2 regions of the Paenibacillus sp. JT22N15 genome follow, and region 1 is predicted to be linked to the other one. Evidence: predicted binding sites of a transcription regulator. Region 1 holds the regulator's gene; the other holds the start of a gene.
The links. The regulator LexA, encoded in region 1, represses DNA repair genes until DNA is damaged. The targets are predictions, from matches to a motif close to CGAACATATGTTCG.
Positions count from the first base shown of each region.

Region 2: a site for LexA is predicted at 7,792-7,805, ahead of ruvC (crossover junction endodeoxyribonuclease RuvC). Genes of this name have one in related genera too.

Region 1 is NZ_JBXENV010000003.1:110,989-123,217, forward strand. It holds gene AC50X8_RS06645 (LytTR family transcriptional regulator DNA-binding domain-containing protein) at 1-234, shown strand, start outside; gene AC50X8_RS06650 (restriction endonuclease) at 850-1,599, shown strand; gene lexA (transcriptional repressor LexA) at 1,721-2,341, opposite strand; gene AC50X8_RS06660 (LysM peptidoglycan-binding domain-containing protein) at 2,577-2,957, shown strand; gene AC50X8_RS06665 (DUF896 domain-containing protein) at 3,306-3,509, shown strand; gene AC50X8_RS06670 (aldo/keto reductase) at 3,541-4,527, shown strand; gene AC50X8_RS06675 (hypothetical protein) at 4,635-5,141, shown strand; gene AC50X8_RS06680 (HAD family hydrolase) at 5,166-5,951, shown strand; gene AC50X8_RS06685 (1,2-dihydroxy-3-keto-5-methylthiopentene dioxygenase) at 6,065-6,607, opposite strand; gene metH (methionine synthase) at 6,788-10,210, shown strand; gene rnz (ribonuclease Z) at 10,313-11,248, shown strand; gene AC50X8_RS06700 (metal-dependent hydrolase) at 11,387-12,229, shown strand, end outside.
Region 2 is NZ_JBXENV010000021.1:847-13,075, forward strand. It holds partial or broken gene AC50X8_RS29350 (hypothetical protein) at 1-10, shown strand, start outside; gene AC50X8_RS29355 (hypothetical protein) at 89-1,120, opposite strand; cobalamin riboswitch at 1,346-1,608, shown strand; gene AC50X8_RS29360 (ABC transporter substrate-binding protein) at 1,891-3,465, shown strand; gene nikB (nickel ABC transporter permease) at 3,485-4,414, shown strand; gene nikC (nickel transporter permease) at 4,430-5,257, shown strand; gene AC50X8_RS29375 (ATP-binding cassette domain-containing protein) at 5,259-6,035, shown strand; gene AC50X8_RS29380 (ABC transporter ATP-binding protein) at 6,032-6,886, shown strand; gene AC50X8_RS29385 (BofC C-terminal domain-containing protein) at 6,972-7,688, shown strand; gene ruvC (crossover junction endodeoxyribonuclease RuvC) at 7,867-8,370, shown strand; gene ruvA (Holliday junction branch migration protein RuvA) at 8,367-9,005, shown strand; gene ruvB (Holliday junction branch migration DNA helicase RuvB) at 9,026-10,030, shown strand; gene AC50X8_RS29405 (thiol-disulfide oxidoreductase DCC family protein) at 10,032-10,499, shown strand; gene AC50X8_RS29410 (SpoIID/LytB domain-containing protein) at 10,501-12,229, shown strand, end outside.

The sequences.
Region 1 (12,229 bases):
TTCCATACCACTAAGGGCCTTTTTACATTCATAACGACACTTGAAGCATGCAAACAAATATTTTTGCCATTGGGATTTGTTGCGCTGGATGTTAACAACCTAGTGAACGTAGAGCATATTCGAGAGGTTACTAAAACATTTTACGCAATAACTGCGCATTTCGAAGGCGGTTATACAGCAAACGTAGCTAAAGGAAAACTACCTTTAGTGGAACACTTACTAAAAAAGGGCTGAATCCAGAAATGGGTTAGCTCTTTTTTAATACACATTTTCATTATTATGTCAATAAAAATCGATACTAGTATCGAACGATTAAATATTTCGACAAAAAACGACAAAATGCATTAGTATCCTGTGTTATATTAAAAATGTAAAACAGAGGGAAACAAATATCATTATAGAGACAGAAAGATATTAAAGCAGGAATGATCGAGTTCCAGGCAGCGGGGAGATAAAGCCGCATTCATTTTCGTCTCACAGTCCAGCGAATTGAAACTAGTTTCACTGCGCCATACTGTTGATTACGGGATGTTGAGCTCTTCCTCGCTGGGTTCGATCAGATCCATGACATCAAATGAATGATGAAACAATAGCATACATACCGGTAACCGATTGTAAATTTGGAGAGGGCTGACACGAGTATTACTGATGTAGATATCAGTAGTGCTTTGTGTCAGCCTTTTTATATGGTGGTAGTTATTGTGAAAATCGACACAACTGACCGTGAGGAAACAAAGTTAAGTGAAGTGAGTAGACTGATAACTTTTATGTATTTTTCATTATTAGGTACAAATTCCTATTATATATGCCGATATAAGGTATATTATGTTGAACAAAGGGGATCTAAATATGGCAAAACGTAGAAGGAAGAAAGAGGAATTGGACCCGGTACAAGCATTTGTGCTGCTACTTATGCTGGGTGCTGGTTTTGGTGCCTATAAGCTTACAAATTCTTTTATTTTTGCGGGTGTTGCATTTGGTGCGGTTATGATGTTGTATGCAATTGTAGCGATATCAATTGCTCGCAAACGTAATGAACGCCTTAAGCGTTCCGGTATCGCAGAAATAGATAAGATGGAGGGCCGACAGTTCGAGAAGTATCTTGGACATCTTTTAGAGGCTCATGGCTATAAGGTAACGGTGACGCAGGCAGCAGGAGATTTCGGGGCAGATCTTGTTATAGCAAAAGGCGCGCAAAGGGTGGTCGTTCAAGCTAAACGTTATAGTAAAAATGTCGGGATTAAGGCTGTTCAAGAAGCACAGGCTTCTATCGCACATTATTCGGCAAATGAGGCATGGGTCATTTCCAACAGTGGATATACAGAAGCTGCAATCACCCTAGCAAAATCAAATACAGTTCGGCTTATTGATCGAGCAGAGCTCATTGAAATGATTTTGAAGATCAATGCCAATAGATCAATTCCAACACCACATACCGACACAGAACAAAACAATACTGAGAAAATGATTACGAAGCAAATAAGGACAGAAGTAGCATGTGCAAAATGTGGCCAGCCATTAGTTCGTCGTAAAAGTGCGCGTGGGGAGTTTTTGGGTTGTTCAAGCTTTCCCAAATGTCGTCATACCGAGGCAGTCTGAGGAGGAAGACCGATAGCTGGAAAAAATCCTCTGACTAAATTAAAAAGCTGCATCCAACCCGTTTCTAGTGCGGGCAAGGATGCAGCTTTATTCTTGTATGAAGGGTATGAAATTTCTACGATTAATGAAAATCACGGAACAAGCCGATGACTTTGCCTAAAATCGTAACGTTCTTCAGGCGGATAGGTTCCATGGTTACATTTTCCGGTTGGAGACGGATATGATCCTTCTCGCGGTAAAAGGTTTTGACTGTTGCTTCATCGTGCTCAGTCATGGCGACCACAATATCACCGTTAGTAGCGGTCTGCTGCTGGCGTACAATAACGTAGTCGCCGTTATGTATGCCGGCTTCAATCATGCTCTCGCCAATGACATTAAGAATGAATACATCATCATCTCCTACGTAATGGGAAGAGATGGGGAAATATTCTTCAATATTCTCAGTAGCGGTAATCGGCACACCGGCAGTAACTTTACCGACGATCGGTACATGGGTAACAGCAGGACGGATAATCCCGTCGACATCTTCCTGATCCAAAATCTCGATAGCGCGAGGTTTAGTTGGATCGCGGCGGATAAGCCCTTTCTTCTCCAGACGGTCCAGATGACCGTGTACAGTCGAGCTTGAAGCAAGTCCAACTGCTTCTCCAATTTCACGTACGGAAGGCGGATAACCCTTCTCGCGAACTTCGTTCTTTATAAATTCCAGAATCGACTGCTGGCGATTGGAAGCTTTGGACAACACGATCACTCCAGTTCACGCACTCCATGATGAGTGCGACATGAATTTTGATTGAAACTTTGATCCATGCACTTCATTCGAAGTGCAATATGAGTATTTATTTCTCAAATTATAACATGGAACCGCCGTTCGTACAAACATAAGTTCCTAAAAACAAAAGTTCGCATTGTCTGTTGACCACAAACAAATGTTCGTGTTAATATCGAAACAGAACAAACGTTTGGGAGTGAGGGCAATGATCATTTATCCAGAATCCTATCAATCTATATTCTCAGAGAAAGCGCCTGTTAAGGCGGCAAAGATGAAATGGCAAATCAGCATGGCTGGATTTAGCAACTATGCTTTGAAGTTGGCGGTGTGTCTGACTCTGTTTATCGTATTGTTTTCTGGTTTTTTATTGGTGCGCACAGAAGCTTCAGTGAATCATGTTGCGCCAGCGTCTGCTGGAGAGCAGACGGTAGTGGTTGCGCAAGGCGATACATTATGGGAGCTTGCACGTAAATACTCGGACAGTTCTGATGATATACGCTGGTCCGTTTATCAAATACGGGAACGCAACCAGCTGTCGTCGCCAGATATATGGCCTGGGCAGAAGCTGGTCATTCCTTCTCCATAGCTTCATTAAGAAGCATGCCTCTATACTATACGCAAGCTGTTTGCATGACGGAAATCATGTAGCTGTTCTTCGTAACTTTTGAAGCGTGAATACTCGACCTAAATACAGAATAGATCGGAACAATGATAGCATTATCGTTGTACGATCTATTCTGTATTTAATTATAGCCCCATTTTCTTGAAATATAGGAAAGGATATGATTTTCTCATCCATTCTCTATATTTCTCGGACTGAAACGCGCTGCGCCGCCAAAGGACGGCGACAGCCGTTTCACCTTGACAACTGCGTATTGGTAATGTCAAAGTAGAAAGAGTTTGGGAAAAGTACAGCAAGTGAGGTGAGCAATCAATGGAAGAGCTTATTGCCAGAATTAATGAATTATCCCGTAAAAATAAAACAGTCGGTTTGACGCCCGAGGAACTGACGGAACGGGCTGAGCTGCGCAGTAAATATATGGAGCAGTTTAAAAGCAATTTTCGCCAACAGCTTGATACGATTAAATTCGTAGAAGATGAAGAGAGTGAAGCGGGAGACGAGAAGCCACAGCATTAATTATTTTAATGGGAGAGGCGGTCATCATTTTATGAAATACCAACTGCTTGGACGTAGTGGACTAGCTGTTTCTGAACTTTGTCTTGGAACGATGACATTTGGCAATACAACGAATGAGCAGGATTCGCTTGAGATGATCAATCGTTTTGTGGAGCGCGGCGGCAATTTTCTCGATACGGCGAACGTTTATGTAAGCGGACGCTCTGAAGAGATCGTCGGAAAAGCGATTAAAGGCCGTCGTTCTGAGATGGTCGTTGCTACAAAGGTTAGAATGACAACATCACCTGATATTAATGGAGTAGGGCTGTCCCGCAAGCATATTATGGACGGCGTGGAAGCGAGCCTCAAGCGACTGCAAACCGATTACATTGACTTGTATCAGGTTCATGTATGGGATCATGCTACGCCGATTGAAGAGACGCTGCGGACGCTCGATGATCTTGTCACATCAGGCAAGGTGCGTTACATCGGCTGTTCTAACTTTTTTGCATGGCAGCTTATGAAATCTTTGGCATGGAGCGATGCTAATAGGTATGTACGCTTTGTTTCGCTGCAGCCTCAATATAGCCTCGTTAGTCGCCAGATGGATCGCGAAATGATGTCGCTTTGCCTAGAAGAAAACGTTGGCGTTATTCCATGGGCTCCGCTTGGTGGCGGTTTTCTGACCGGCAGGTATGATCGCACAGAGCCGACAGAGGGCAGATTGACAAGCAAAGTAGGCGAAAGTGCTTGGGCAAACCGGGCAAATGAGCAAAACTTTGCTGTTTTGGATGCTGTATTAGCAGCCGCCAAGGAACTTGATAAAACACCTGCTCAAGTTTCACTGAATTGGCTGCTGCAAAGGGAAGGCATTACGTCCCCAATCTTTGGTGCTAGTACGCTTGCGCAATATGAGGATAATATGGGAGCTGTCGGCTGGACGATGCCTGAAGAAATATGGAACCGTCTGGATGAGGTCAGCGCGCTTGCCGAAGACTATCCGAATCGTTTTATTGCAAAATTCAAACGTCCGTTTTAACGAATTACTGTGAAACCTGGAGATATACGGTGTCAGCCTGCATCACTTGTCTGACTTGATTTATTAAGCGTGATTTTGTGCTGCAGCCATAATAAGGAGGAACGAATTTGTCACGTACATGGGAGCGCAAGGTGCGCCGAAATACGAACCAAATTAACAAAAATCGCAAAAAACAAGGCGGCCCAAGCTTTAAACCAGCTGGACCCCAATCAGATCGTTTTGTTGGCCGCAGCTATATTGCGCCGATTTTACTCCTGCTGTTTATTGCCATGTACGTTATACTTGCCCAAATGGACCCGCAATTTAAATTCGATACCTTGCTAGGTGTGACAATTGGCTGCTATGTATTTCTGGCAATTGTATTTTTCCTGCGGCGCCCGTATATTACAATCGGTAAAAACTATGTTCAAACACGCAAGATGACTGGCGACAAGCGTCTAGGTGCAGAAGCGATCAAGACGATTCGCGTACAGCCTGGCTATGTGACGATTGAACCGCAAAAAGGATCGACGTGGGCTTTTTCGCGAGTATTTCATCGTTATCCAACGGATGAAATCAGCGCAAGATTAGAGCAATTTGCCAAAGATAACGGCATAACATACGAACAAAAATAAAACGACCAGGAGCGTCAGTGAACAATGGCAAAGCTAGCGGTATTATTTGATTTGGATGACACACTGCTATGGGATGACCGTAGTGTAAAAGAAGCATTTGATGCGACCTGTCAAGCAGGTGCGGAAGCAGCGGGCGTAGATGCGGTAGAGCTGGAGGAAGCTGTTCGCAAGGAAGCTCGCAGCCTATATGAATCGTATGAAACGTTCCCTTTCACGAAAATGATCGGAATTAATCCTTTTGAAGGCCTATGGGCTAACTTCCGTGAGGGAGAACAGGAGGAGTTCAGAAAGCTGGAGCAGCTTGCACCCGCTTATCGTCGTGAAGCATGGACGAAAGGGCTAAAAGCGCTGGGCGTAGACAATCCAGAGCTTGGCGCCATACTGGCCGAGCAGTTTCCGGCAGAGCGCAGAGCGCGCCCGATTGTATATGATGAAACGTTTCGATTGCTAGATGCGCTAAAAGGCAAGTATAAGCTGCTGCTGCTAACGAACGGCTCACCGGATTTGCAGCAGGAGAAGCTTACAGGCGTTCCACAGCTTGCGCCTTATTTTGACCACATCATTATTTCGGGCGCTTTCGGTGAAGGCAAGCCGGCCGCTTCGATTTTCCGCCATGCGCTGGAGCGCCTTGGTATTGAACCGGAGCAGGGTATAATGGTTGGGGACAAACTGACTACGGATATTTTAGGTGCAAATGCCATTGGTATGGATTCGGTATGGATTAATCGCCATGGCGCTGTTCGGTCGGATGAAATTGTGCCTACATATGAAATTAAGCATTTAGAGGAATTGCTGCCGCTGCTGGGATAGTCGCGCATACTCGCGCCATTACTGCTGCAAAAGCATAAGAAGAAGCCCCTTGGTCCATTTGACATGGCTCAAGGGGCTTCTCTGTATAATGACGCAATTCAATGAAGAAACGATCAAGCTTTAGTGAAAGCAGGGTCTTCGAACGGGTGGGCAATCCAGCCCTCCGTTTCAATAAACAGGCGAACAGCAACGATTTGACGGTTATCCATCAATGTGAAGAAGTGAGGAATTGTTTCTGGAACCGAAATAACGTCTCCCGCTTCCAGCTCAACGTCGAAATAACCGACTTCTTCGCTGCCTTTAATAATAAAGATTCCGCGTCCAGCTGTAATCGCCCGCACTTCATCTTCTGTGTGCGTATGCACTTGCTCAAAACGTTTTAAAATATCATCAAGACCTGGGGTAGCATCTGAAAGGGCAACGATATCCCATGTTTTGTAACCGCGACGCTGGGCAAGCTCGCGAATTTCTACATCGTAAGTAGCGAGAATTTCCGCTTTCTCTTCATCGGATAATACAAATTTATCTTGCAGATGGCCTGGCAACTTGCTAGCATCCCAGTGTTCATAAAGCACTTCTTGGCTTTCCAAAAACGCGCGAACGTTCTGCTCGCCAGATATTCTTTCCTCAGTATTGCGAATTCTAATCTCAGCCATCACAATTCCCTCTTTTCCTATTGAAATTAAATGTTATATTAAATATATAATGATTATAATGCAAAAACAAGCGATTGTCGATTGCAATTGCTTTTCACATTGCGTCGATTCTGTTAAACTGAACTTTAGTGATTTTCACAGGAAGGGTGCACATAATTGTCGAAACCAACCATACAAGAAATGATGCAAAAGCGGATATTGATTTTGGACGGCGCAATGGGAACGATGATTCAGCAAGCCGATCTTACCGAGGATGATTTTGGCGGTGAGGATATGGACGGCTGTAATGAAATACTCGTGTTGACGCGTCCTGATGTCATCCGTACTATACATGAACAATATTTAGAGGCAGGCACGGACATTTTGGAAACGAATACGTTCGGAGCAACTAGCGTCGTGCTGGCTGAATACGATATACCGGAAAAGGCGCGCGAAATCAACCTGGCTGCGGCGAAAATTGCCCGTGAAGCGGCGGATAAATATTCGACGCCTGAGCATCCGCGTTATGTGGCAGGAGCGCTTGGTCCGACGACGAAGACGCTTTCTGTAACAGGCGGTGTTACTTTTGAAGAGCTTGTGGACAGCTACTACGAGCAGGTCATTGCGCTCATGGAAGCAGATGTAGATGCGCTGCTTCTTGAAACCTCCCAGGATACACTTAATGTAAAAGCGGGGAGCATCGGCATTCGCAATGCGTTTGAGACGATGGGTCGTGAGCTTCCGATCATGATTTCGGGAACGATTGAGCCTATGGGAACGACGCTTGCGGGCCAAAGCATTGAATCGTTTTATATTTCGCTGGAGCATTTGAAGCCAATATCTATGGGGCTAAACTGTGCGACAGGTCCTGAGTTTATGCGTGACCATATTCGTACGCTTAGTGAAATTGCCAATTCGGCAGTAAGCTGTTATCCGAACGCGGGCTTACCGGATGAGAACGGTAAATATCATGAGTCGCCAGAATCGCTAGCGAAAAAAATGTCTGCTTTTGCCGAGCAGGGCTGGCTTAACATTGCTGGCGGCTGCTGCGGTACGACGCCGGACCATATCCGCGCTCTTGTCGAGACGATGGCGAAATATCCGCCGCGTACCAAATATGGCGAGCATCCTGCAGCAGTATCCGGCATTGATACCGTCTATATTGAGCCGGAAAACCGCCCAATTATGATAGGGGAGCGCACGAACATTTCCGGCTCGCGGAAGTTCAAGCGTCTGATCAAAGAAGAGAAGTTTGACGAAGCTTCGGAAATTGCCAGAGCGCAAGTAAAAGGCGGAGCCCATGTCATTGACATTAACTTGCAGGATACGGATATTGATGAAGCGTACGCCGTTCATCATTTTTTGCCGCAAGTTGTCAAGAAAATTAAAGTGCCGCTCATGCTTGATTCGACGTACGATCATATTATTGAGCTGGGCCTTAAATATTCGCAAGGAAAAGCGATCATTAACTCCATTAACCTGGAGGATGGCGAAGCCAAGTTTGAAAAGATTCTTCCGCTTATCCATCAATATGGCGCAGCTGTCGTCATGATACTAATTGATGAGCGCGGTCAGGCGGTTAGCCGTGAAGCGAAGCTCGAAGTGGCAGAGCGTTCCTACCGTTTGCTTGTTGATAAGTATGGCATGAACCCGGAGGATATTATTTTTGACCCGAATATGTTCCCGGTTGGCTCTGGTGACCCGCAATATATTGGCTCCGCAGTGGAGACGATTGAGGGTATTAAACTAATCAAAGAAAAATATCCGCTTGCCAAAACGATTCTAGGCCTGAGCAACATTTCCTTCGGCTTGCCGGATGCGGGTCGCGAAGTATTGAACTCGGTTTATTTGTACCATTGTACAAAAGCGGGACTTGATTATGCGATTGTGAACACCGAGAAGCTGGAGCGTTACGCTTCGATTCCTGAAGAGGAGCGCAGACTGGCGGAGGAATTGATTTTTAATACGACAGACGAGACGCTGGCTGCTTTCGTTGCCGCCTTCCGCGAGAAGAAAGTGGTCAAGAAAGAGAAAATCTCCAACCTGACGCTGGAGGAAAGACTGGGTTCTTATGTCGTTGAAGGTACGAAGGAAGGACTAATTCCTGATCTGGATTTGGCGCTTGCCAAATATACGGCGCTGGAGGTCATCAATGGACCGCTCATGCGGGGGATGGAAGAGGTCGGCAGACTGTTTAATAATAATGAGCTCATTGTGGCGGAGGTACTGCAAAGCGCAGAGGTCATGAAAGCTTCGGTTGCTCATTTGGAGCAGTTTATGGAGAAGGATGAATCGTCCGTAAAAGGGAAAATTATATTGGCGACGGTAAAAGGCGATGTGCATGACATCGGCAAAAACCTCGTTGAAATTATTTTGTCCAACAACGGTTACAAGATTATTAATCTCGGCATTAAAGTACCACCTGAGAAGCTTATAGAAGCTTACCGCAATGAGAAGGCGGATGCGATTGGCCTGTCGGGCTTGCTGGTCAAATCGGCGCAGCAGATGGTCATTACAGCGCAGGATATGCGCAGCGCAGGCATTGACGCGCCAATTCTGGTCGGTGGTGCGGCGTTGACCCGGAAATTTACGAAGACGCGGATTGGTCCGGAGTATGACGGCTTGGTGCTGTATGCGAAGGATGCAATGGACGGGCTTGATATTGCCAATAAGCTTATGGATAAAGACCACCGTCAACGGATGGAAGATGAGATGGCGGAATACAAAGCATCGGGCGGCGAAGAAGAGGTTCAAAGCAAAGAGCTGCCTAAGCTTACCCGAATCGAGCGTTCAAAAATTTCAGTAGACGCGCCAGTGTACATTCCGCCTGATTTGGATCGCCATATTTTGCGCGATGTTCCGCTGCCGCATATTATTCCTTATATCAATATGCAGATGCTGCTCGGTCATCATCTAGGACTGAAGGGCAACGTGGAAAACCTGCTGAAGGAAAAGAACGAGAAGGCGGTTCATCTCAAAGAAACGGTTGACGGCATTTTGCATGAAGGAACGACGAACGGGATTTTGAAGGCTAACGGCATGTACCGCTTCTTCCCGGCGCAATCCTCAGGAAACGATATTATTATTTACGACGCTAACGATCAGACGAAGGAAATCAAACGTTTCACCTTCCCGCGCCAGCAGGTAGAGCCATTCCTTTGTTTGGCGGATTTCCTGAAGCCTGTAGATAGCGGCATTATGGATTATGTCGGCTTCCTCGTTGTAACGGCTGGCGAAGGCATTCGCGATTTGGCGGGGCAATGGAAGGATCAAGGCGATTACTTGCGTTCGCACGCGCTGCAATCGGTGGCGCTTGAAGTGGCGGAAGGACTTGCTGAGCGCGTCCACCATATGATGCGGGATATTTGGGGCTACCCGGATCCGCATACGATGACGATGAAGCAGCGCCACGGCGCACGTTATCAAGGGATTCGCGTATCGTTCGGCTATCCAGCCTGTCCGGATCTGGAAGATCAAGGTCCATTGTTCGAGCTGATGAAGCCGGAGGATATAGGCGTTGAGTTGACGGAAGGTTTCATGATGGAGCCGGAAGCATCGGTATCTGCGATGGTATTTTCCCATCCGGAAGCGCAATATTTTAACGTTGAGAAGGTTGAACGTTAGGTGCATAAATAGCATCATGAATAGCAGGGAGAGCCTCCGCAAAATCGTTTTTAACGATTGGCGGAGGCTTTATCCTATTTTTGAACAGGAGGCGGTAGGTGCATGGAAATTTGGTTTCTTGGAACAGGTGCGGGACGGCCGTCGAAAGAACGCAATGTAACGTCGATTGCGCTGCGGCTGCCAGAGCCGGATGGCGGGCTATGGATGTTCGATGCAGGCGAAGGCACTCAGCATCAAATGATGCGATCCCCGCTGAAAATGGGCAAGCTGAATGCACTATTCATTACGCATCTGCATGGTGATCATACCTTTGGGATTCCAGGTCTGCTTAGCACAAGATCTTATTCCGGCGGCAAAGGTCCGCTCCATTTGTTTGGTCCTGTAGGCATTGAAGAGATGGTGCGAACCGCGCTGCGGCTGAGCGGAACCCATATTGACTATGAGCTGATCATAACCGAGATCCAAGGGGATGGCGTTATTCATGAGGATGAGCGATTCGTTGTGGAAGCGTGGTCATTGGATCATCGCCTGCCCTGTTATGGCTACCGCTTGCTGGAGCGAGATTGTCCGGGCAAGCTTAATACAGAGCGTTTGAAAGCGCTGAGTGTTCCGTCAGGGCCGCTATATGGCAAGCTCAAGCAGGGCGAGGATGTGCAGCTGCCAGATGGCACGACGGTGCGTGCTGCTGAAGTAGCTGGAGCTCCATTAAAAGGAAGAATCATTGCAATTGCTGGCGATACCAGCCCATGTGCCAACATGGCCCGGCTTGCTGAAAATGCAGATTTGCTCGTTCACGAAGCGACGTTTGCTGCAGGACAGGAAGAGAAAGCGCATGAATATGGGCATTCGACGACGATTGAAGCAGCGCAGGCCGCTAAGGATGCAGGTGTGCAGCAGCTGATTATGACGCATTTCAGCTCGCGTTTTCTACTTGAGGATATGCCGATGCTGAAGGAAGAGGCCCAGCGTATTTTTCCGCAATCCGAAGCGGCCTATGATCTGTTCCATGCCAAAATAGCAAGGCGCAGCGACTGCTAGCCTTAGGGGACTTCCGTCCAGTCTGCTACACCCTAAGTCCCTCTTACGAAATCAACATATGCTGAAAATAATGCGTTGACATTCCCCCCGTATGATGGCTGTGAACAGCAGTATACACATCGGGGAGGCTGATACGTAATGGATACAGCAAGCCATTTATTGTTCGGCGCAACACTTGGGGGACTGGCGATGCTCGACCCTGCGCTCGCTGCGCAGCCAGCCGCGATGCTTGCCGTATGGACAGCAACGCTGCTCGGCAGCCATGCGCCGGATTTTGATACGGTGATGCGCTTTAAAGGGCAAGCGGCCTATGTGCGCCATCATCGCGGCATTACGCATTCACTGCCTGCGCCTGCCATTTGGTCACTGCTGGGCTTGCCGATTGCATGGCTTTATGGTGTGCCAGAGCTTGCCTGGCAGGTCGTAGGCTGGATGTTCGTTGCGGTCTGTTTTCACGTATTGCTGGACCTGCTCAATTCCTTTGGCGTGCAATGCGCCAGACCTGTAACGCAGAAATGGCTGCATTTAGATACGTTATGCTTATTTGATCCGTATTTGTTTGTTTTGCATGCATCAGGCTGTATCCTTTGGGCATCAGGCTTAGCCGAGCCAGGCCCGATGTTTGCCATCATTTACGCAATGACGGCTCTCTATATCGGATGGAGGCTGCGAGTAAGCCGTAAGGTGAAACGGCTGCTGCGAGAAAGCTTCGGCCTCCGTACGGGCATAACGCTCGTACCGTCACTGCTAGGCTACAGCTGGCAGTTTACAGCAGACTGCGGCGACCATTATGCAGCGGGCACGGTTGCCGGAGGTTTGGTTAAGATAGAGACGACAGTGTGCAAGCTGGATGACGCGGAATTGGTTCCAGTTGTGCGTGCGGCGATGAACGAGGAAGGCGTGAAAGCTCTATTGTCATTTTCCGAGCGGGTTCATGTGAATGTGCAGGAAAAGCTCGATGGTTACGAAGTGACCTGGAGC
Region 2 (12,229 bases), on a different contig from region 1:
TAGCCGCTAGTTTTTAAATTAATAAGTTAATAGCAAAGCACCTTTTCTTCATAACGGAGAAGAGGTGCTCTCTGATTTGTTAATAAATCTAACCATCCTTCAACTGATCTACAATCTCCTGCAGCAAAATCTTTTCCGTCTCCTTCAATTTTTGCAGCTGCTCCATTTGCTTGTACAACGTATCCGAGCTTCGAGTAAGCCAATATTTTAAGATGGAATTTCTTACAGCCAGTGCAGCAGCCTCCAGCTTTTTCCATCTGCTTAAAATTAGATTATCATCAATCAAATGATGGTTATTAATCATGTAGTCTAATCGCATAGTCATGCATTTCTTATGGTCGTAAAGCAGGTGGAACGATCTAATATCAAATACTACCTCTTCTTGAGCCAAATATTTTAAATATTCGGAGGCCTTGTCGTATACATTAATACCGAAGGTTAGCCCGGGGGTGCCTAAAGCTTGGTTATAATGTTCATCCGTATGTGCCCTAGACGAGAGGTAGGCGTTCATCGTATTTTTCACATAGGTTAGTGAAAAAGTATAATTGTTATTTTCGAGCGGCTTCAATAAATAAAGATGGTCTTTAAAATCATGGGCATCGATTTCTAATATATGAAATGCTCTATGAAAAGCTTCGTAATCACAGGTGATATTCGTTGAATATTTTCCGTTGGCATTATTGTCACAAAAGTACAGCTTTTTATTTGCATCATCATACCCATTTATCATGACTTCATGTGGGGATTTTGCCGAAATTTCATACTCTTTAATATGAAAACGATCGATCATAACGATTACATAATAGCCGCCATCAATCGATGCTTTAATAAAATCAAACAGCTCGTTATTTAAAATCGTTGAGCTTTGCCTGTCTAACGCTATCCGCTGAAAATCAATAAAAGGGCAGTCATAAAACTCAACCATTTTATCTCTATAATAACCGTTGAAGAAAAAGGTATATAATTGGTTTGGATCAGGAATATCGAATAAATTAATATAATTATTCATAAACCATAATTTTTTCGAGTCCACACGCGAGATAATAGAATAAAAATCACTGTAAAACCAATATGAATCAATAATTTGCTTTTCTTCAACTGGAAGGATTTTCACCGTCACTGTGATCATTCCTTTTCTATTTGATTAGGTTATCTATTGGATTAATTTAATAAATAAGCTCATCATGCGTGAAGTAATTTCAATATAACATTACTGGAAAAAATATGAAAGTTTTATGTTGAAAACACTTTCATTTTCGAATTAAAGCCATTGACAGATTCCCGCTTCCTCCCTATGATTAAGAATGGATTACGGACAGGACGGGCTTATGAGCCTGCAAAACTTCATACTTGAATGAAAATAGGTGCGAAATGTTGGCTGGAACTTATACGTCTTCGTTCGCTTAAAAGGGAAGTTCGGTTAAAGGCCGACACGGACCCGCCACTGTAAAGGGCAGCAGCTTACACAGGCTGCGCTCCCCTCACAAATAAGCCACTGGCTGATGAGCTTCTTTTCGTCGCAAGACGAATAGCAGATGCTTACCCTAGCTGGGAAGGGAAGAGAGGGAGGCCCCAAGTCAGGAGACCTGCCTGTTTTAACATCACTGTTTGACCTACGGTGCTTAGGGAGGTGGTTGGTTATGCCCATTTATTGCAAAATGTCTAACGATTATTTGTTGCTTCATGGCGAGCAGACGCAGATAAGGTTTAGTTATTTAACATAAAAGCATTTCTGACTGCTTTTTAAGGGTCGGGGATGCTTTTTTTAAATATAGAGAAAAGATATGATTTTTCTATCCTTTCTCTATATTTCTACGCGAAACGGTAGCTTTGCCGCCACAGGACGGCTTTCGGCCGTTTACGCTTACTAGAAGGGGAGACAAAAGAAAAATGAACCACACGAAGAAGCCACTTAGCTTGTCACTTGGAATGATGATCGTTTGCTTGATGCTGGTCCTTGCAGGATGCAGCACGAATGCTGGCCAAAACGCAGAGCAGGGCACGGATGCTGCCTCGGGAAACAACGCTGCTGCCGCTAAAAAAACACTAACAATGGCGTACACTTGGAACCCTGCAGGCGTTGATCCGCATGGCGACGATAGCTGGGATGTTATGCGCTCGGGCGCAGGGGAAACGCTGATTAAATTGAATGAGCAGCTGCAGCCATCCGCTTGGCTCGCGAAGGAATGGAAGCAGGAGGATGCTAATACGTGGACGTTCAAGCTGGAAACGGGCGTAACGTTCCACAACGGCAAAAAAATGGATGCTGAAAGCGTAAAAGCATCGCTGCTGCGTTCCATTGCGAACAGCCATTTGGCGAAGGATTTGCTTCTGGTTAAAGATATTGAAGTGCTTGCGCCTGACGAGCTGAAAATGATTACGACACAGCCGAACTCGGCGATCATTTCCAGCTTGGCTGATCCAAGCACGATTATTCTTGATGTTGACAGCATGAAGGAAGCGGGCAGCTACCCGGCCATGACGGGAGCTTTCAAAATCAAGCAATTTACGAAAGACGTATCGCTTGTTGTTGAGCGTTATGATGGCTATTGGGGGGAACCCGCAAAGCTTTCAGAAGTGACGATGAAGTTTGTAACCGATGGCAACACGCGTCTGATGGCGCTGCAGGCTGGTGAAGTAGATGTCGCAACGGACATTCCGATTGACAGCATTGAGCTGGTAGAGAAGGACAGCAAGCTGGAAGTGCTGTCTGCCCCATCGGTTCGTACACATATGGTATTATTTAATATGAATTCTGCTTTGTTTAAAGAAAAATCGAACCGCGAGGTTGTAGATCAAGCGATTCCGCGCGAGGCGATTATTGAATCGGTTATGCGTGGTTACGGCACGAAAGCGAAAAGCCCGTTCCCGGAAATTTTGCCATTCGGCAAAGTGGCGGAGCAAGCAGCAGGGGAAACGACGGAGCAATTGCTGACCGCTGGCGGCTGGCAGAAAAATGAGGAAGGCATGTGGGAGAAGGAAGGCAAGCCGTTCGAGGCGACGCTCCTTACGTTCCCGCACCGCCCAGAGCTGTCGGTTATGGCAGAGGTTATTCAAAATCAACTGCTTAATGAAGGAATTACCGTGAAAATACGCAAGGTTGAAAATATTGACGCTGAGCTTGCGAAGTCCGATTGGGACCTTGCGATGTACAGCATGCTGACGGCGCAGACGGGCGATCCGCAATATTTCTTGAACATTTTCTATCAAGCTGCTAGCGAATCGAATGTCAGCCATTATGAATCGAAGCCGCTTGAGACGGTAATCGATAAGCTTAACGATACGGCGGATACCGATGCGCGCAATGCGCTTGCGATACAGGCCCAAGATATTATTAATGCTGATTTGCCGCAGTCGTTTATCGTACATCCTGACAATGTATTTGGCGTGAAAAAAGGGGTAACGGGCTTCATACCGCATCCGATCGAATATTATTATGTGACGGCTGAAGTCGATATCCCTTAAGTAAAGGGTGAACTTAAGTATGCTTCGTTTTTGGCTAGAACGCGTCGCGCAAATGCTGCTCGTCATTTTTTGCGTAGCGACGCTTACCTTCATATTAATGCGGGTATCTCCAGGCGATCCGGCGAGAATTTTGCTGACCACGCATAATATCCCGGCCTCGCAGGAGGCGATTGACGCGCTCCGGGAGGAAATGGGACTGACGGATTCCTTGTGGAGTCAATATATAGGCTGGCTAGGCGATGTATTTACATGGCAGTGGGGGACATCTTATATGTCCAAGGAGCCGGTTGCCGGGGAACTGCTCAAAAGGCTGCCCGCCACACTGGAGCTTGCTTCTGCTGGCGCATTGGTCATGCTGCTGGCAACGTGCCTTATAGGCATGGTGACCGCAATCTTTTCAACAGGGCTGCTGGACCGGATAGGCCGAATCCTTGCGCTGCTGGGCGCCTCGATCCCCTCCTTTTGGCTCGGTTTTTTATTGATTTATTTTTTCTCGGTCCGGCTAGGCTGGCTGCCTTCCATGGGACGCGGGGGCTTTGCTCATCTCCTCATGCCGGCGGTTACGCTTGGCCTAGGGCTTGGCGCGGTCTATGCCCGGGTTTTGCGGACGAATATGCTGGAGATGAACAACCAGAACTTCGTCAAAGCATCGCGTGCGAGAGGCTTATCCAAAGGAAGAATATTCATTTTTCAAGTGTTCAAGCATGCCTTTTTGCCGATCTTATCGATGCTGGGGACAAGCTTTGCTTTTATGCTGGGAGGCAATGTGATCGTTGAGACGATCTTTTCCTGGCCCGGTGTAGGCAAATATATTATTGAAGCGATAACGGCGCGGGATTATCCGGTCATTCAAGGTTATGTCGTATTCACCTCCTTCTTGTTTGTCGCAATCCATTTGGCGGTGGAAGTTTTTTATGTGCGCTTGGACCCGCGGCTGCGGGCAAGCTAGGAGGAACTCTTTTTTATGCGGACCCTTTTTCAAAAAAAGAATACAAGCTTGCTGCTTGGCATCGGCCTGTTTGCAAGTATTGTGCTGCTGGGCTTGCTGGCCCCGTGGCTCGCGCCTCATAATCCGCTTCAGGTGAATCTGCCGAATCGGCTTCTGGCGCCGAGCGGCGAATATCCTTTTGGCACCGATCATTTGGGGCGCTGCATTTTATCGCGCATTTTATATGGGATTCGGACGACGGTTACGATTGCTTTTGTCATTTTGGGATTGAGCTTATGCATTAGCTTGCCGATTGGGCTGTTAACAGGCTATTTTGGCGGGCGCACCGATCATTTTTTTATGCGGCTGATGGATGGCACGCTCGCTTTTCCTGATTTTGTACTGACAATTGCCATTGTGGGCATACTCGGACCCGGGTTTGCGAATATGATCATCGCGATTGTCATCGTGAGGTGGGCCAATTATGTCCGGCTCATTCGCGGGCTCGTGCTTAAGGTGAGCAAGGAGGATTATTTAATAACAGCCCGCATGTCCGGCAATTCGCATCTGCGGATTATGCGCCGTTATATTTTGCCGCAGATTGCAGCGCCGATCGCTGTGTTCAGTACGCTTGACATTGGAAAAATCGTGCTGCTCATCGCCGGGCTATCCTTCCTCGGGCTGGGCGTTCAGCCGCCTACTCCTGAATGGGGCGTCATGCTGCATGATGCTACACGTTATTTTCAGCTGGCGCCGCATGTTATGATTTATCCGGGGCTTGCCATCGTAAGCTTCGTATTATCGTGCCAATTAATTGGCGACCGGTTTAAAGAGCAGAACGCTGACGTTCCGAAGGAGGTGTAAGATGGCGGCGAACACTACCAACATTAACAACAGCGCCAACCTTAACGATACCCCGCTGCTCTGCGTTCAAAATATAGAAATTTCCCGGCAGGAAGCTGGAAAATGGCTGCCTATTATCCAAAATGTATCCTTGGAGCTTCATGCCGGTGAAATGGCTGCGCTTGTAGGGCCGAGCGGCTGCGGCAAAAGCATGACTGCCCATGCGCTTGTCGGGCTGCTGGAAACCGGGCTGCGCCTGACAGGCGGGCATATTTTTTATAAGGAGGATGATATTTCCCGTTATGATGAGCGTCGCTTGCAGAAGCTTCGCCGTGAGGAAATCGCCCTTCTTATTCAGCATTCGCTGAGCGGCCTAGATCCGATCCGCACGGTGCGCAGGCAAATGGTCGAGACGTTGAAGCTGCAAGCGAAGCGTTCGCGCAAAGAAATGGAAGCGTATTTGGGCACGATGCTGGAACGGATTGGCTTTGCGGACCCGGCAGCGATTTTGGACGCATACCCTTTTGAACTGAGCGGAGGCATGCGGCAAAGGGTGCTGCTTGCAATGATGCTGAGCACGGAGCCGGCATTGTTTATTGCCGATGAGCCGACGACGGCGCTGGATGCACTCAATCGCGACCGAGTGTTAGCTTTGCTGAAGCAGCTGCAGGCGGATTTCGGCTTGACGGTGCTGCTCATTTCGCATGACGAGCAAAGCGTCCGCAAATTCGCGGATCGTGTCATCACGATGCAGCCGGGCGGGATGGCTTCAGTCCAAGCGAAAGGAAGCGTCCTATGATTGTGTTGGAATTGCGTCAAGTGACCAAGGCGTTTCCGCTGCGGCTGCTGAGAAAGCGAAGAGGGCTTAAGGCGAAGGACAGCAGCACGGCCGTTCAAGCTGTGAAGCAGGTTGATCTCGCGCTGCATCGCGGAGAAACGCTTGGGCTTGTTGGGGAAAGCGGCAGCGGGAAAAGCACATTAGCAAGGCTCATTATGAAGCTGGAAACGCTAAGCTCCGGGCAAATTTTGCTCGGCGGACAGTCTATTCATGGACATCATATGAAGGATTTGCAGGTATACAAAAGCGTACAGCTTGTCCTTCAGGACTCTGCATCCTCCTTGCATCCCCGGATGCTTGTTAAAGAGGTGCTGGCAGAGCCAATGCGCAATTTTGGAGCTAAGCATCCGCTGGAAATTCGGGACTTAAGCAAACAGCTCATGCGCGCCGTTGGCCTGGACGAGAGCTTTCTAGGCAAGCTGCCGCATCAGCTTAGCGGAGGGCAGAAGCAGCGCGTATGCATCGCGAGAGCGCTGGCGGTGCGCCCGGAAGTGATTATTTTTGACGAGTCGTTAGCCAGTCTCGATCCTTTATCGCAGACTTCTATCGTGGCGAAGCTCCAGCAAATTCAGCGGCAGCAAGAGCTGGCCTACTTGTTCATTACGCATGATCTGGCGCTTGCCCGTCAACTGTGCGACCGGATCGCCGTCATGTATCAGGGCGAAATCGTGGAAACGTTTAGTGAATGGGAGGAAGGCAAGCTTAAGCATCCTTACACCCGTGCTTTATTTGCGACGCTAGAGGAGCATGTGGACGATAGCTCAGTTGAAAACGCGGAGAAGGAACTGCCCTATGAGCTTGTAAAAAGCTAGCCCTCCTTCGGTGTTTCTCTTACGCGCATAATATTGGAAACTCAGTGGAACCCTATGCAATAAAAAGGTACAAAGGGGTTCAAACATGATGCTAATGAGCTTATGGAAGCAGCTAAAAAGAAAGCTTCGCCGCCGTCCGCTTTGGACGCTAGGCAGTATCGCCTTGCTCGCCGTCACGCTAGCGGGTACTGTCTGGCATCCTGCGAAGGCGGCTGCGGCCATCAACCTGGCAAGCGCCGTCGCCAATTTTGCCGATTCAGCGTCTGGCGCTAATCCCGTAGGCGTAGGAGCAGCATCTAGTGCAGGAGCCGCCAGCGGCCCCTCTTCTGAGCTGCTGCGCGAGCTGCGGGAGCAGCAGGAGCCAGTCAGCGTCATGCTGCGCCGCTACTATCTATGCGGCGAGGAGAGCAGGCCGCTTGGGCGCATGACTTCTCTCCAGCTGATCCGGCTGCTCGAGGCGAATGGCGAATGGCATGCAAGCTTCGATAAAAAAACGAGCCGGGTGCTGGTTGAGCAGACGGTGGATGAGTTTTCGAAGCATTGCCAGAATGAAGCGTATATGGGCGTGGACAGGCAGGGGAATTTATCGCTGTTTGAGGGGGCCCCCCAGCAGGAGAAGGTGCTAAGAACTTTTTTTCAACTGGATATTCGGTATTTGGAAAGCAGCTTGCCCCGCGACAAAGTAGAGCAGCTGACCCACGGCATTAAAATCAATGACATCGAAGAGTTTAACAGCGTCCTGTCTACCTTTAGCGACTATGAGCTGGGACATGGCAAACCGGCTAAACGATCCGCTTATTAGATGAAAATAGCAGCCCGGAGGACGTTCTTATAGAGGACGTCCTCTTCTTGTTGTATAATGAATGATGGTGTAAAGAAAATCGGCTGCTCCTCGACACTTTCCTCAAACGCATGTTCTCATCCTTTCTGTCTTTTGGTATAATAGGAGAAATAAACGGCAGGAATAAGGAGTTGGCGGTTTGCGCGTTCTTGGCATAGATCCCGGTATTGCGATAGCGGGTTTTGGTTTCATTGATAAACAGGGTCATAAGCTCAAGCCTGTTCAGTATGGCTGTATTCAGACGGAGGCGCATACGGCGCCCGAGGAGCGGCTCATTCAAATTTATGATTCGGCTGTTGCCCTAATGGATAAGTATAAGCCCGATTCGGTTGCAGTGGAGAAGCTGTTCTTCAACCGGAACGTTTCAACGGCGTTTGCGGTTGGTCAGGCGCGGGGGGTTATTATTTTGGCGGCGGCGCAGCGCGGGCTTCCGGTTGCGGAATATACGCCGCTGCAAGTTAAGCAGGCTGTTGTAGGCTACGGCAAGGCGGAAAAGCGCCAAGTGCAGGAGATGGTCAAGATGTTCCTGAATTTATCGGCCATTCCGAAGCCCGATGATGTGGCGGATGCGCTGGCAGTGGCCATTTGCCATGCCCATTCGGCAGTTTTAGTCCAAAAAATTAATGAGGCGGGACGATCATGATTGATTTTTTACGAGGTATAGTGTCCCATGTTGAGCTGGAGTATGTGGTGCTGGATGTACGAGATGTCGGTTACCGGGTGTTTACGCCGAATCCCTATGCGTTAGCGAAAAGGGAAGAGCCTGCAACCCTATATATTCATCATTCCGTTCGCGAGGATGCGATTTTGCTGTACGGGTTTGCAACGCGCGAGGAACAGACGCTGTTCCGCAAGCTGCTGGAAGTATCGGGCATTGGGCCGCGCGTGGCGCTGGGCATACTCGCAGGAGGCAAGCCAGAAACCGTTATTGCTGCCATTCAGCAGGAAAACATTACGTTTCTTACGAAGCTGCCGGGCATTGGCAAGAAGACGGCGCAGCGGATGATTTTGGATTTGAAGGACAAGCTTGCAGGCATCGCAAGCGATGCGGCAGTGCTGTCGGCGGCGGGCGCTTACCTGGAGCCTGATTTATTCCAAAGCGGAAGCGGGCAGGGAGCAGGCACCGCTTGGGAAGAAGCGCGTGAGGCACTCGCAGCGCTTGGTTATACAGCTGCGGAGCTTGACCGGGCATGGCATGGCTTGCAGCAGACGGTGATTCCAGAGGAGACGGTTGATTCCCTCATGAAGCGCGCTTTGCAGCAGCTGTTTAAAGGTTGACGAAAAGGAGCTGAGCACGGATGGACGAAAGAATTATTTCCGCCAACCTTATGATGGATGATCAGGCGGTGGAGCTAAGTCTGCGTCCTCGTTATTTGGCTGAATATATCGGTCAATCGAAGGCGAAGGAAAATTTAAAAGTATACATAGACGCGGCAAAGCTTCGCAAGGAAGCGCTCGATCATGTATTGCTTTACGGGCCGCCCGGACTTGGAAAAACAACGCTGTCGAACATAATCGCCAATGAGCTTGGCGTAAACCTGCGTACGACATCGGGACCAGCTATTGAGCGCCCAGGCGATCTCGCTGCCCTGCTGACGAATTTGCAGGAGGGCGACGTGCTGTTTATCGATGAAATCCATAGGCTGCACCGTACAGTAGAAGAAGTGCTTTATCCGGCAATGGAGGATTATGCGCTCGACATTATGATCGGCAAAGGGCCAAGCGCAAGATCCGTACGGCTTGATTTGCCGCCTTTTACATTAATTGGCGCAACGACAAGGGCGGGGCTGCTTTCCGCTCCGCTGCGGGACCGCTTCGGCGTCATCAGCAGGCTGGAGTTTTATACGGTTGATGAGCTTGCTTATATTATTTCGCGCTCGGCGGAAATTTTCGATATTTCCATCGTGGGCGAAGCATCTCAGGAAATTGCGCTGCGCTCCCGTGGAACACCGCGAATTGCCAACCGCCTGCTCAAGCGGGTAAGGGATTTTGCCCAGGTGCGTGGCGATGGCATTATAACAGACGAAATAGCAAGCTCGGCGCTGGAGCTTCTGCAGGTTGATCCGATGGGACTGGACAGCATCGACCATAAAATGCTGCATGCAATGATGACGACATTTGCCGGGCGTCCAGTAGGCCTGGATACAATCGCGGCTACAATTGGCGAGGAAAGCCAGACGATAGAAGATGTATATGAGCCATATTTAATGCAGATTGGCTTTCTCCAGCGTACGCCACGCGGACGTATGGCGACCGAGCAGGCGTATCGCCATATAGGCATTCCATACCCGGAGAGAAATTAGAATGGCTGGCGCGGGGAAGCATTCAGCAGAAAAGCTGTTTATCGTCTATGATGGCCAGTGCAATCTATGCATTGCAACGGTTGCAAGGCTCAAGGAGCTTCCGTCGCGGGCCCATTTGCAATTTGTGCAAATTCAGCAATTGGAACAGCCGGGAACGGTGAGCGTTCCTGGCATTCAGCAGGTGAGCACGCAGCAGCTTTATGAGAAAATGCATGTTGCGGACAGCAATGGCATGTTATATGCCGGAGCAGACGGCGTTATACGCGTGCTGCGCACGGTTAAAGGGCTGGGAGCGCTCGCCCTGTTGTACCGGATCCCAGGCATGCGGCGAATAGCAGATGCTATTTATCGCATCATTGCGGGCCGACGTTACGAATGGTTTGGCAGAACAGAGCAAAGCTGCTCGGTGGATGGCTGCGAATGGAAGCCGCCAATGCAGAACAATAATCACCCAGAAGGGGGAAGGTGAGATGAACGCCCGCTTTTCGATCAGACGGCTGTCGCTTCTAACTTTAGCTGGGCTAATGCTCATTTCGATGTGGCATGTACAGCCTTCTCAAGGAGCCGTACCTCAGCTTGATTCGATAAGAGTCGCTATATTTTTGCAATTTCCGGGGAAATATTCGGTGAATACAGCCGCAGCAACACTCAGCTCGGCAGGCGGCTTGTCCATTGGAATGAAGCAGCCGTCCGGCGCGGAGGAATGGCTGCGGGAGGCAGGCAATGTACAGGCCCGCTTTGCCAAGGACGATTATAAGGTCAAGGTGCTGGAAACGACCAGCTTCGAGACGGCGCTTAGCGCTTATAAAAGAGTGCAGACGGCGAAGGGCAGCGGTTTTATTACTTCCTTAACGAAGAAAAGCAAGACGGTATATCAAGTAACAGAAGGTACCTACAAAACCGTTGAAGAAGCAAAAACTGCGCTAAGCAAATGGAAGTCAGACAGCGAGTTAACGAAGCTGTCCGGCGGTTCGCAGCCGGAGCTGCAAGGGCCGCTTCATCTGGAAAGCACAGGCTATGCTTCTAAAGCTGAGGCTGTTAAGGCATCGTCATCATTTGAGGCAGCGGGAATTGATACGTATATCGCTGTGCGCAAGCCAGCCAGCGGACTGCGTTATTCGGTTATGGTAGGTGCTGCTGCCAGCAGTGCTGATCTAGACCTCATCAAGGTAGCGTCTGGAGCATCTGGCGTCAGCCTGCTGCAGGCTGACGCCAAATCGCCTTATCTGCTGCTGAAGAACGACCATACGCTGACAGGCAAGTCGGGAAGCTCACTTACGATGTATACGTTCCCTGTAACAAGCGCCAAAGTATGGGTCGAGCCGGCAGGCAAAGAAACGATCAAACTGACGGAGCGTTACAGCCGTACGTATCGCGGTGCTTTTGAGTTTAGTGATTTTAATGGGAAGCTTGCAGTCGTAAATGAACTTCCGTTTGAGCAGTATTTGTATTCCGTTGTAGGTGCGGAAATGGTTGCGACTTGGCCGCAGGAGGCTTTGAAGGCTCAGGCGGTAGCCGCTAGAACGTATGCGCTCTATCAAGGCACGGGCTTTCAAATCGCCCATGTAGTCGATAGTGTGAGCAGCCAAGCCTATGCGGGAACAAGCACGGAGAAGCAATCCACGATTCAAGCGGTAGACGCGACGCAAGGCGAGGTCGTGCTTTATAAAGGCAAGCTGATTGAGGCGCTTTATTCCTCCAATGGCGGCGGGGCTACAGCGGATGCCAAGGAAGTATGGGGCAATGCCGTTCCTTATTTGACGAGTGTCAAAAGCCCGACGGACAGCTCGGCGGAAAAAGGGCTGTACAGCTGGTACCGCGTCGTGCTCCCAAGCGGCTTGACCGGCTATATTCGCGAAGATTTGCTTACGGCAACGAGCGAAACGAATCCCGCAGGAATTAAGTTGATGAAGGTGAATACGGACGGCGTAAAGGTGCGGAAAATACCGCTCATCCAAGATGATGTGCCGTTGGTTGGCCAAGTTAATGCGGGTGCAAAGGTAGTCGTCTTGGAAAAATCAGTGCAATCCGGTCCGATGTCTTGGGTACGAGGACCTTTCAGCTCAGAGGAGCTGGTTGCTTCACTCAAGAGCGTCACCACGATAGCCGGTCCAATTACTTCGCTCCAAGTGAGCAAGACAGGACAGTCGGGTCGGGCTACGGAAATGCTGGCGAACGGCAAAAAGCTGGAGGTCAAAT